2 regions of the Brachybacterium sp. GCM10030252 genome follow, and region 1 is predicted to be linked to the other one. Evidence: predicted binding sites of a transcription regulator. Region 1 holds the regulator's gene; the other holds the start of a gene.
The links. Region 1 encodes HrcA, which represses chaperone genes, less so after heat shock. Its sites were predicted from a motif close to TTNGCACTCGNNNNNNNCGAGTGCNAA; they were not measured.

Region 2: the regulator HrcA is predicted to act here: its motif matches at 1,383-1,409, upstream of groES (co-chaperone GroES).

The regions. Positions count from the first base shown of each region.
Region 1 covers NZ_JBHTDM010000004.1:238,932-242,921, reverse strand. Annotated here, with positions in the region: gene ACFQRJ_RS02795 (16S rRNA (uracil(1498)-N(3))-methyltransferase) at 1-141, opposite strand, end outside; gene dnaJ (molecular chaperone DnaJ) at 171-1,295, opposite strand; gene hrcA (heat-inducible transcriptional repressor HrcA) at 1,416-2,426, opposite strand; gene ACFQRJ_RS02780 (DUF3097 domain-containing protein) at 2,616-3,512, shown strand; gene ACFQRJ_RS02775 (DUF4870 domain-containing protein) at 3,641-3,990, shown strand, end outside.
Region 2 covers NZ_JBHTDM010000003.1:322,527-326,516, forward strand. Annotated here, with positions in the region: gene ACFQRJ_RS01480 (hypothetical protein) at 1-234, shown strand, start outside; gene ACFQRJ_RS01485 (metallophosphoesterase family protein) at 440-1,303, shown strand; gene groES (co-chaperone GroES) at 1,569-1,865, shown strand; gene groL (chaperonin GroEL) at 1,888-3,474, shown strand; gene ACFQRJ_RS01500 (hypothetical protein) at 3,687-3,990, shown strand, end outside.

The DNA.
Region 1 (3,990 bases):
CAGCACCTGCTCGCCCACGCCGATGCGGGCCACCTTTGCCGCGTGCCGGCCCTCGTCGCCGTCGAGCGTGAGCGCCTCACCCGCGCGGGCGGCGGCAAGGGCATCATCGAGGACCAGGAAGCCGGGCGGGGTCGTCGGCATGGGCGCTCACCTCTCCCGTCGGCGCCGGCTCAGAACTCGCGCAGGCGGTCGCGGAGCTTGGCGAAGGGGCCGTGGCCGCGGCGGCGGGTGCTCTCGTCTCCCCGCATCGCGGCGAACTGCTCGAGCAGCTCCCGCTCCTCGTCGCTCAGCGAGGTCGGCACGGAGACGTCCAGGACGACGCGGATGTCGCCGCGGCGCTCACGGCGCAGCGGAGTCACCCCGAGGCCCTTGAGGGTGATCTCCTCGCCGGGCTGGGAGCCGGGCTTGACGTCGATCTCCTCGGTGCCGTCGAAGGTCTCCAGCGGGATCGTCGCGCCCAGGGCGGCAGAGGTCATGGGCACGGACATGGTCACCACGAGATCGTCGCCGTCGCGCTCGAACATCTCGTGCTCGTTGACCGCGAGCTCGACGAACAGGTCGCCGGCAGGACCGCCGGCCTCACCGGTCTCGCCCTCGCCGCGCAGCTGGATGCGGGTGCCGTTCTCGACGCCGGAGGGGATGCGCACGGTCACGCTGCGCTCAGCGGGCGTGCGTCCGTGGCCCGAGCAGGCGGTGCAGGGGGATTCGATGACGTCGCCGTGGCCCTCGCAGGTCGGGCACGGTGCCATGGTCACCATCTGGCCCAGCAGCGACTGGGCGACGCGCTGGACGTGGCCGCTGCCGTTGCAGGCGGTGCAGCGGGTGGGGCTGGTGCCGGGCTCGCAGCAGGAGCCGTCGCAGCGCTCACAGCGCACTGCGGTGCGGAAGGTGACCTCCTCCTCGGTGCCGAAGACGACGTCGCGCAGGTCGATCTTGACCCGGCGCAGGACATCGCCTCCGCGGCGCTGACGGGGCACCGGACCCTGGCCGCGGCCGCGCATGCCGGCGGCGCCGGCGAACATGTCGAAGATGTCGTTGAAGTCGAATCCGGCGCCACCGCCGCCGGGGAACCCGCCGCCCATACCCGGGCCGCCGCCCATGTCGTACTGGCGGCGCTTGTCGGGGTTCGAGAGCGTCTCGTAGGCCTGGGAGACCTTCTTGAACCGCTCGGAGGCCTCGGGATCGGGGTTCACGTCCGGGTGGAGGGTGCGGGCGAGCTTCCGGTACGCCTTCTTGATCTCCTCGGTGGAGGCGTCGCGGGAGACGCCGAGGAGCTCGTAGTAGTCATCGTTCACGGTGAAGGATCCTTACCGGGGAGTCGGGGCGTCCGGGGGTCGCGGCGTGCGGCGAGCGGGCGCGGGGCGGTGGTTGCTTGCGGTCGGGAACGCGGTGCGAGGCGTGCGCGCACGCGCGGGTCATTCGAGATAGCGGGAGACGTACCGGGCGATGGCCTGGACGGTGGAGATGCCGCTGACGTAGTCCATACGACTGGGGCCGAGGATCGCCAGGTGCGAGCCGGCACCGTACCCGGCGCCCACCACGGCCGCCTGCTGGAGGACCTGGTCCTCCAGCTCCGAGCCGATGCGCACCTCGACGGACCCCGGCGAGGCGTGCATCTCGGTGAACAGCCGCAGCAGCACCAGCTGCTCCTCGAGCACGTCCAGCAACGGCTCCACATCCCGCGCGAAGTCCTCGGCGGAGCGGGCGATGTTGGCGGTCCCGGCGAGCATGATGCGGTCCTCGGCGCGGGTGGCGGCGAGGGCCGACAGCGCCTCGGTCACCTCCGCGACGGAGGCCTTGTCCGCGTGCGGGGTGACCTCCAGCAGGTCTGCCACGGGCCGCTCGAGGTCGGTGACCTCGCGGCCGGCGATGTAGCGGTTCAGCTGGTCGCGCAGATCCACGTAGAACTCGGCAGGCCGGGCGGCCAGCACCGGGACGGTGCGCTGATCGACGCGGCCGGACTCGGTGATCAGCACGATCAGCAGCAGGGACTCGGCGACCTTGACCAGCTCGACATGACGGATCCGGGCCTGGCGGCGCGCCGGGTACTGGACCATCGCCACCTGCTGGGTGAGCTGAGCCATCAGCCGCACCGTGCGACCGAGCAGCTCCTCGACGTCACCGGCGTCCTCGAGCAGGGTCTGGATGGCCCGGCGCTCAGGGGCCGAGAGCGGTTTGACCGTCGCCACGTGGTCGACGAAGGCGCGGTAGCCCTTGTCCGTGGGAACCCGGCCGGCCGAGGTGTGGGGCTGATGGATCAGCCCCTCCTCCTCCAGCACCGACATGTCGTTGCGCACGGTGGCGGCGGAGACCTCGAGCTCGTGCCGCTCCAGGAGGGACTTGGAGCCCACGGGCTCACGCGTGGAGACGTAGTCCTCGACGATCGCGCCGAGGATCTGCAGCTTCCGGGCGTCCGTGTCCCTCACCTCCTGCTCTGCGTACGGACATCTCGATCTCGATGTCGGCTTCCGGCCGGTGCTCGAGCCGCTCGCGGGCCGACGGGCTCCTGGACGCCGACGGATCACCGGGAACGAGGCTGGCACCTACCGTTGCCGAGTGCCAATCCTACGCGTCCCCGGCGGGGCTCGCAGGGAGGTGTTCGCCACCGGTGTACGGTGTCGCGCGTGCCTGCAGCATCCGATCGCTTCCCTGACCGGTACGGCTCCGACGTGCTCTCCTCCGGTCCGCCCGCTCATCATCGCCGCCGCCCCGTGGCCCGTGAGGTCGCCGCGCAGCGCGACCTCGTCGTCGAGGAGGCCTCGACGGGCTTCACCGGGGCCATCACCCGCGTCGAGAAGATCGCCGGTGAGCTGATCGTCGAGCTGGAGGACGGCCGCGGCAAGCGCCGCACCTTCCCGCTGGGCCCCGGCTTCATGATCGACGGCAAGCCGGTCGTGCTCACCCGTCCCGCGCCGCGCAGCCAGGCCCCGGTGCGCAAGCGCTCCGCGAGCGGCTCGGTCTATGTCGAGGGGGCGAAGGCCCGCACCGCGCGTGCGTCGCGGATCTGGGTCGAGGGCACCCACGACGCCGAGCTGATCCAGAAGGTGTGGGGCCATGACCTGCGCATCGAGGGCATCGTCGTGGAGCAGCTCGAAGGCGCCGACAACCTCGTCGAGCGGGTCCAGGACTTCGGGCCGTCTGCCGGCCGCAGGCTCGGGATCCTCGTGGACCATCTGGTGCCCGGCTCCAAGGAATCGCGGATCGCCGCCGAGGTGATGAGGCTTCCCGGTGCGCGGGGCAACGTCTCCGTGCTCGGGCATCCCTACGTCGATGTGTGGCAGGCGGTGCGACCTGCTCGGGTGGGCCTGACGACGTGGCCCCACATCCCCAAGGGCACCGACATCAAGGTCGGCACGCTCGCCGCGCTCGGCTGGCCCCACGCGGACAAGGCAGACGTCGGCCAGGGCTGGCAGCGGATCCTGGCGACCGTGCGCTCGTATGCAGATGTCGAGCCCTCCCTGTCCGGACGCATCGAGGAGCTCATCGACTTCGTGACGGTCGACCCCAGCTGATTTAGCGGGGGAAATCCCCCACCGGACCCGGCGGTTCGCCCTGGAGACCTGGGCCACTGCGCTCGTTAGGCTGGTCGTGTCAGCCCGACGCCGGCCCGAGGGGCCGGCCCGTCCTCGAAGAGGGAATCATGAGCCAGACTCCGCATCCACACGATCCGTTCGGCACCGAGCCCGCCACTCCGGCACCCGGCTCCGATCCCGCTCCGGCCGACAGCAGCTCGCACGAGGAGACCGGTCAGTCCGTGCCCGGCGCGGGCCCTGCCGAGGCCTCGCAGTCCGCGGCCGCTGACGAGCCCGGCGCCGGGCAGACCGAGGCGTCGCCTCGCGGTCCCGCCGGCGACGACGAGGTGGGCAGCCCCACCTCGGATCCGGCCCTGCACCCGCACGACCCGTACGCGTACGACGCCGGCTCCCAGTCCGCGGCCACCTCGCCCGGCGGAACCGCCTCGGTGCCGCCCGCCCAGGACCCTTCGGCCTC
Region 2 (3,990 bases), on a different contig from region 1:
GTGCAGGAGCGCCATCCCTGGCGCACCGCCGTGGCCCCGCCCCGCCGCGGCGAGGTCCCGCGCATCGTGGACGTGCTGCGCCGCGTGCCGCCGGCGACGCTGCGCCCGGTGACCAAGACCCGCAACCGGTTCGTACTGGGATTCCTGGTCCGCATCGGGCTGTACATGATCCGCCGCAACCCCGGGCTCACCGACGTGACCGGCACCGCCGACAGCACCGGAACCCGCGGCTGATCCCGACCGGCCACGCGAACCGGGCCGGCAGGCGGGCCGGGCCGGCTCAGGATTGGAGCCAGCATGTGCACAGCTGGCCCCTATATAGCGCTATCGGTGCACATGGTGGCTCCAATTCGCCCGCACCTGCGGTAGCCCCGCCCGACCGGCCGCTCCGTCCGCCCCTCTTCACCTGCCCGTCACCCGCGGTGGCTACCGTGCCTCCATGCGCATCCTCCACCTCAGCGACACCCACCTCTACGGCGACCCGGCCGCTCGCCACTACGACCGCATTGACACCACCGCCGCCCTGCACGGGCTGCTCTCGCGCTGCCAGGGTCTGACCGACATCGACGCAGTCGTCCACACCGGAGACGCCTCCGAGGACGGCACCCCGGCCAGCTACCGACTGCTGCACGAGATCCTCGATCCCTTCGCCGCCGCCCTGGGCGCCCCACTCGTGGTGGCCATGGGCAACCACGACGTCTCCGTCGCGTACGGCGAGACCATCGCCCCGGGTGACCGGGGCGCGACCAGCCAGGATCGCGTCGTCCGCCTGGAGAACGGGGCCCGCATCGTGGTGCTGGATTCCAGCATCCCCGGCGCGGGGTACGGGCATCTGGAGGACGAGCAGCTCCAGTGGCTGCGCGGCGTCCTCGCCGAGCCCGCGCCGGGCGGCACCGTGCTCGCGATCCACCATCCGCCGCTGGTCGCCGCCACCACGCTGCTGCGGGGCCTGGACCTCGACGGCCTCGACCAGCTGGCGAGCGTGCTGGCGGGCTCCGATGTGCGGATCGTGCTCTCGGGCCACTACCACCACGAGATGACCGCTGCGATCGCGGGGATTCCCGTGCACGTGGTCCCGGGCATCACCAACGTGGTCGACCCGGTCACCGCCGGGGATCACGAGCAGTCGCTGGCGCAGTCGGGGATGAGCATCGTCGAGCTGGGGGAGGTCCCGACGGACGCGCCGCGGGTGGTCACCTCCGTGTTCCCCAACGCCGGAGACACCCTCGCCGACATGAGCGTGCCGGTCTACGACATGGGGCCGGAACAGGTCTCGGCGATCCTGGAGGCCGCCGGCCGGTGAGCCCGTCCGCGAGGCCCCGCGGGTGTCGCCCCGGAGAACCCGTCGGCGAGGCACCCGCCGTGCCCGGGACGGCCCCGGTTTAGCACTCGCCTTGCACGAGTGCCAGCTCGGTCCTAGAGTTGGCGTCGTTGGCAGTCGAAGGCCGAGAGTGCCAGAGGCTGTCAGTCAGGAATCTTCCCCGGTCGGCACCGCGACGACGACCGGGATCGAGGTCCCTGGAACCCCGAACTCACAGAGTCATCTCTTCATGAAGGAGTGAGCCGCCATGTCGGTCTCCATCAAGCCCCTCGAGGATCGCGTCGTCGTCAAGCCGCTCGAAGCCGAGCAGACCACCGCTTCCGGTCTGGTCATCCCGGACACCGCGAAGGAGAAGCCCCAGGAGGGCGAGGTCGTCGCCGTCGGCGCCGGTCGTTTCAACGACAAGGGCGAGCGCGTGCCCATGGACGTCAAGGAGGGCGACAAGGTCGTCTTCTCGAAGTACGGCGGCACGGAGCTGAAGTACGGCAACGAGGAGTACCTGGTCCTCGGCGCCCGTGACATCCTCGCCATCATCGACAACTGAGTGAACTGAGGCCTGGAAACTCATGGCAAAAGAGATCATCTACGACGAGGAAGCGCGTCGCGCCCTCGAGCGCGGTGTCGACAAGCTCGCCAACACCGTCAAGGTCACGCTCGGCCCCAAGGGCCGCAACGTGGTCCTGGACAAGAAGTGGGGCGCGCCCACCATCACCAATGACGGCGTGACCATCGCCCGTGAGATCGAGCTCGAGGATCCCTACGAGAACCTCGGCGCTCAGCTCACCAAGGAGGTCGCGACCAAGACCAACGACGTGGCCGGTGACGGCACCACCACCGCCACGGTCCTGGCCCAGGCGCTCGTGCACGAGGGCCTGCGCAACGTCGCCTCCGGCGCGGCTCCGGCCGCCCTGAAGCGCGGCATCGAGAAGGCCGCCGAGGCGCTCTCCGAGAAGCTCGGCGACATCGCCATCGAGGTCGAGGGCAAGGAGCAGATCGCGAACGTCGCATCGGTCTCCAGCCAGGACCGCGAGATCGGCGAGCTGCTCGCCGAGGCGTTCGACAAGGTCGGCAAGGACGGCGTCATCACGGTCGAGGAGTCCTCGACCACCGCGATGGAGCTGGACTTCACCGAGGGCATGCAGTTCGACAAGGGCTACATCTCCCCGCACTTCGTCACCGACGCGGATCGCCAGGAGACCGTCCTCGAGGATGCCCACGTCCTGCTCGTCCAGAGCAAGATCTCGGCGGTGGCGGATCTGCTGCCGCTGCTGGAGAAGATCGTCGAGGGCGGCAAGCCGCTGTTCATCATCGCGGAGGACGTCGACGGCGAGGCCCTGTCCACGCTGGTCGTCAACAAGATCCGCGGCACCTTCAAGGGTGCGGCCGTCAAGGCTCCCGCGTTCGGCGATCGCCGCAAGGCGATGCTGCAGGACATCGCGGTGCTCACCGGCGCCCAGGTGGTCACCTCCGACCTCGGCCTGGACCTCAAGACCGTCGGCACCGAGGTGCTCGGTCAGGCCGGTCGCGTGGTCGTCACCAAGGACTCCACCACGATCGTGGGCGGCGCCGGTGACGAGCAGGCCGTGGCCGATCGTGTCGGGCAGATCCGCTCCGAGATCGAGAACACCGACTCCGACTGGGATCGCGAGAAGCTCCAGGAGCGCCTCGCGAAGCTCGCCGGTGGCGTGTCCGTGATCAAGGTCGGCGCTCACACCGAGGTCGAGCTCAAGGAGAAGAAGATGCGCATCGAGGACGCGGTCTCCGCGACTCGTGCGGCCATCGAGCAGGGCATCGTGGCCGGTGGCGGCAGCGCCATCGTCCAGGCCGCTGCGGCTCTCGAGAGCGACCTCGGCCTGACCGGCGACGAGGCTGTCGGCGCGCGCGCCGTCACCCGCGCGGTGGTCGAGCCGCTGCGCTGGATCGCCGAGAACGCCGGCTTCGAGGGCTACGTCGTCGTCGAGCGGGTCAAGGAGGCTCAGGTCGGACACGGCCTGAACGCCGCGACCGGCGAGTACGTCGACCTCGTGGCCGCGGGCATCATCGACCCGGTCAAGGTCACCCGCTCGGCGCTGCGCAACGCGGCGTCCATCGCGGGCATGGTCCTGACCACCGAGACGCTCGTCATCGAGAAGCAGGACGACGAGGACGAGTGATCCAGGACTGACCTGACGGTCATCCACTCGGCCGACGGGCGGGCAGAACGGGGACACCCCGGGCTGCCCGCCCGTTCTCGTCCCCCGGGCAGCATCCTCGACCCGACGGGTCCGGATCAGCAGGCCGGACCAGCACCGATACGTGCTCCGAAGCGGCTCCGGCAGGCCTAAGATGAGCAAGCCACAGACGACCCGCCCCCGGAGGAGAAGTGATGACCCGCAGCTCCGAGGACGTCGCGCGGGCGACGGACGACGACCGCCCGACCCGCACCTACGGGCCTCCGGCCGCCGTCGTGATCGGCACGCTGGTGGCGGGCTTCGTGTTCGTCGTGGTCCTCGAGTTCCTCGTGATCATCAGCTTCGTCGGCCAGCGGCTGTGGAACGACCCCCAGATGATGCGCGATCCGGTGTTCACCGCGCCCTTGCTGCTGTGGGTGCTGATCGCGGCCACGGCGGCCGTCGGCTGCCTGCGCGTGCTGACCGCCTGGCTGCAGATCGATGCCGAGGGGTTCCAGC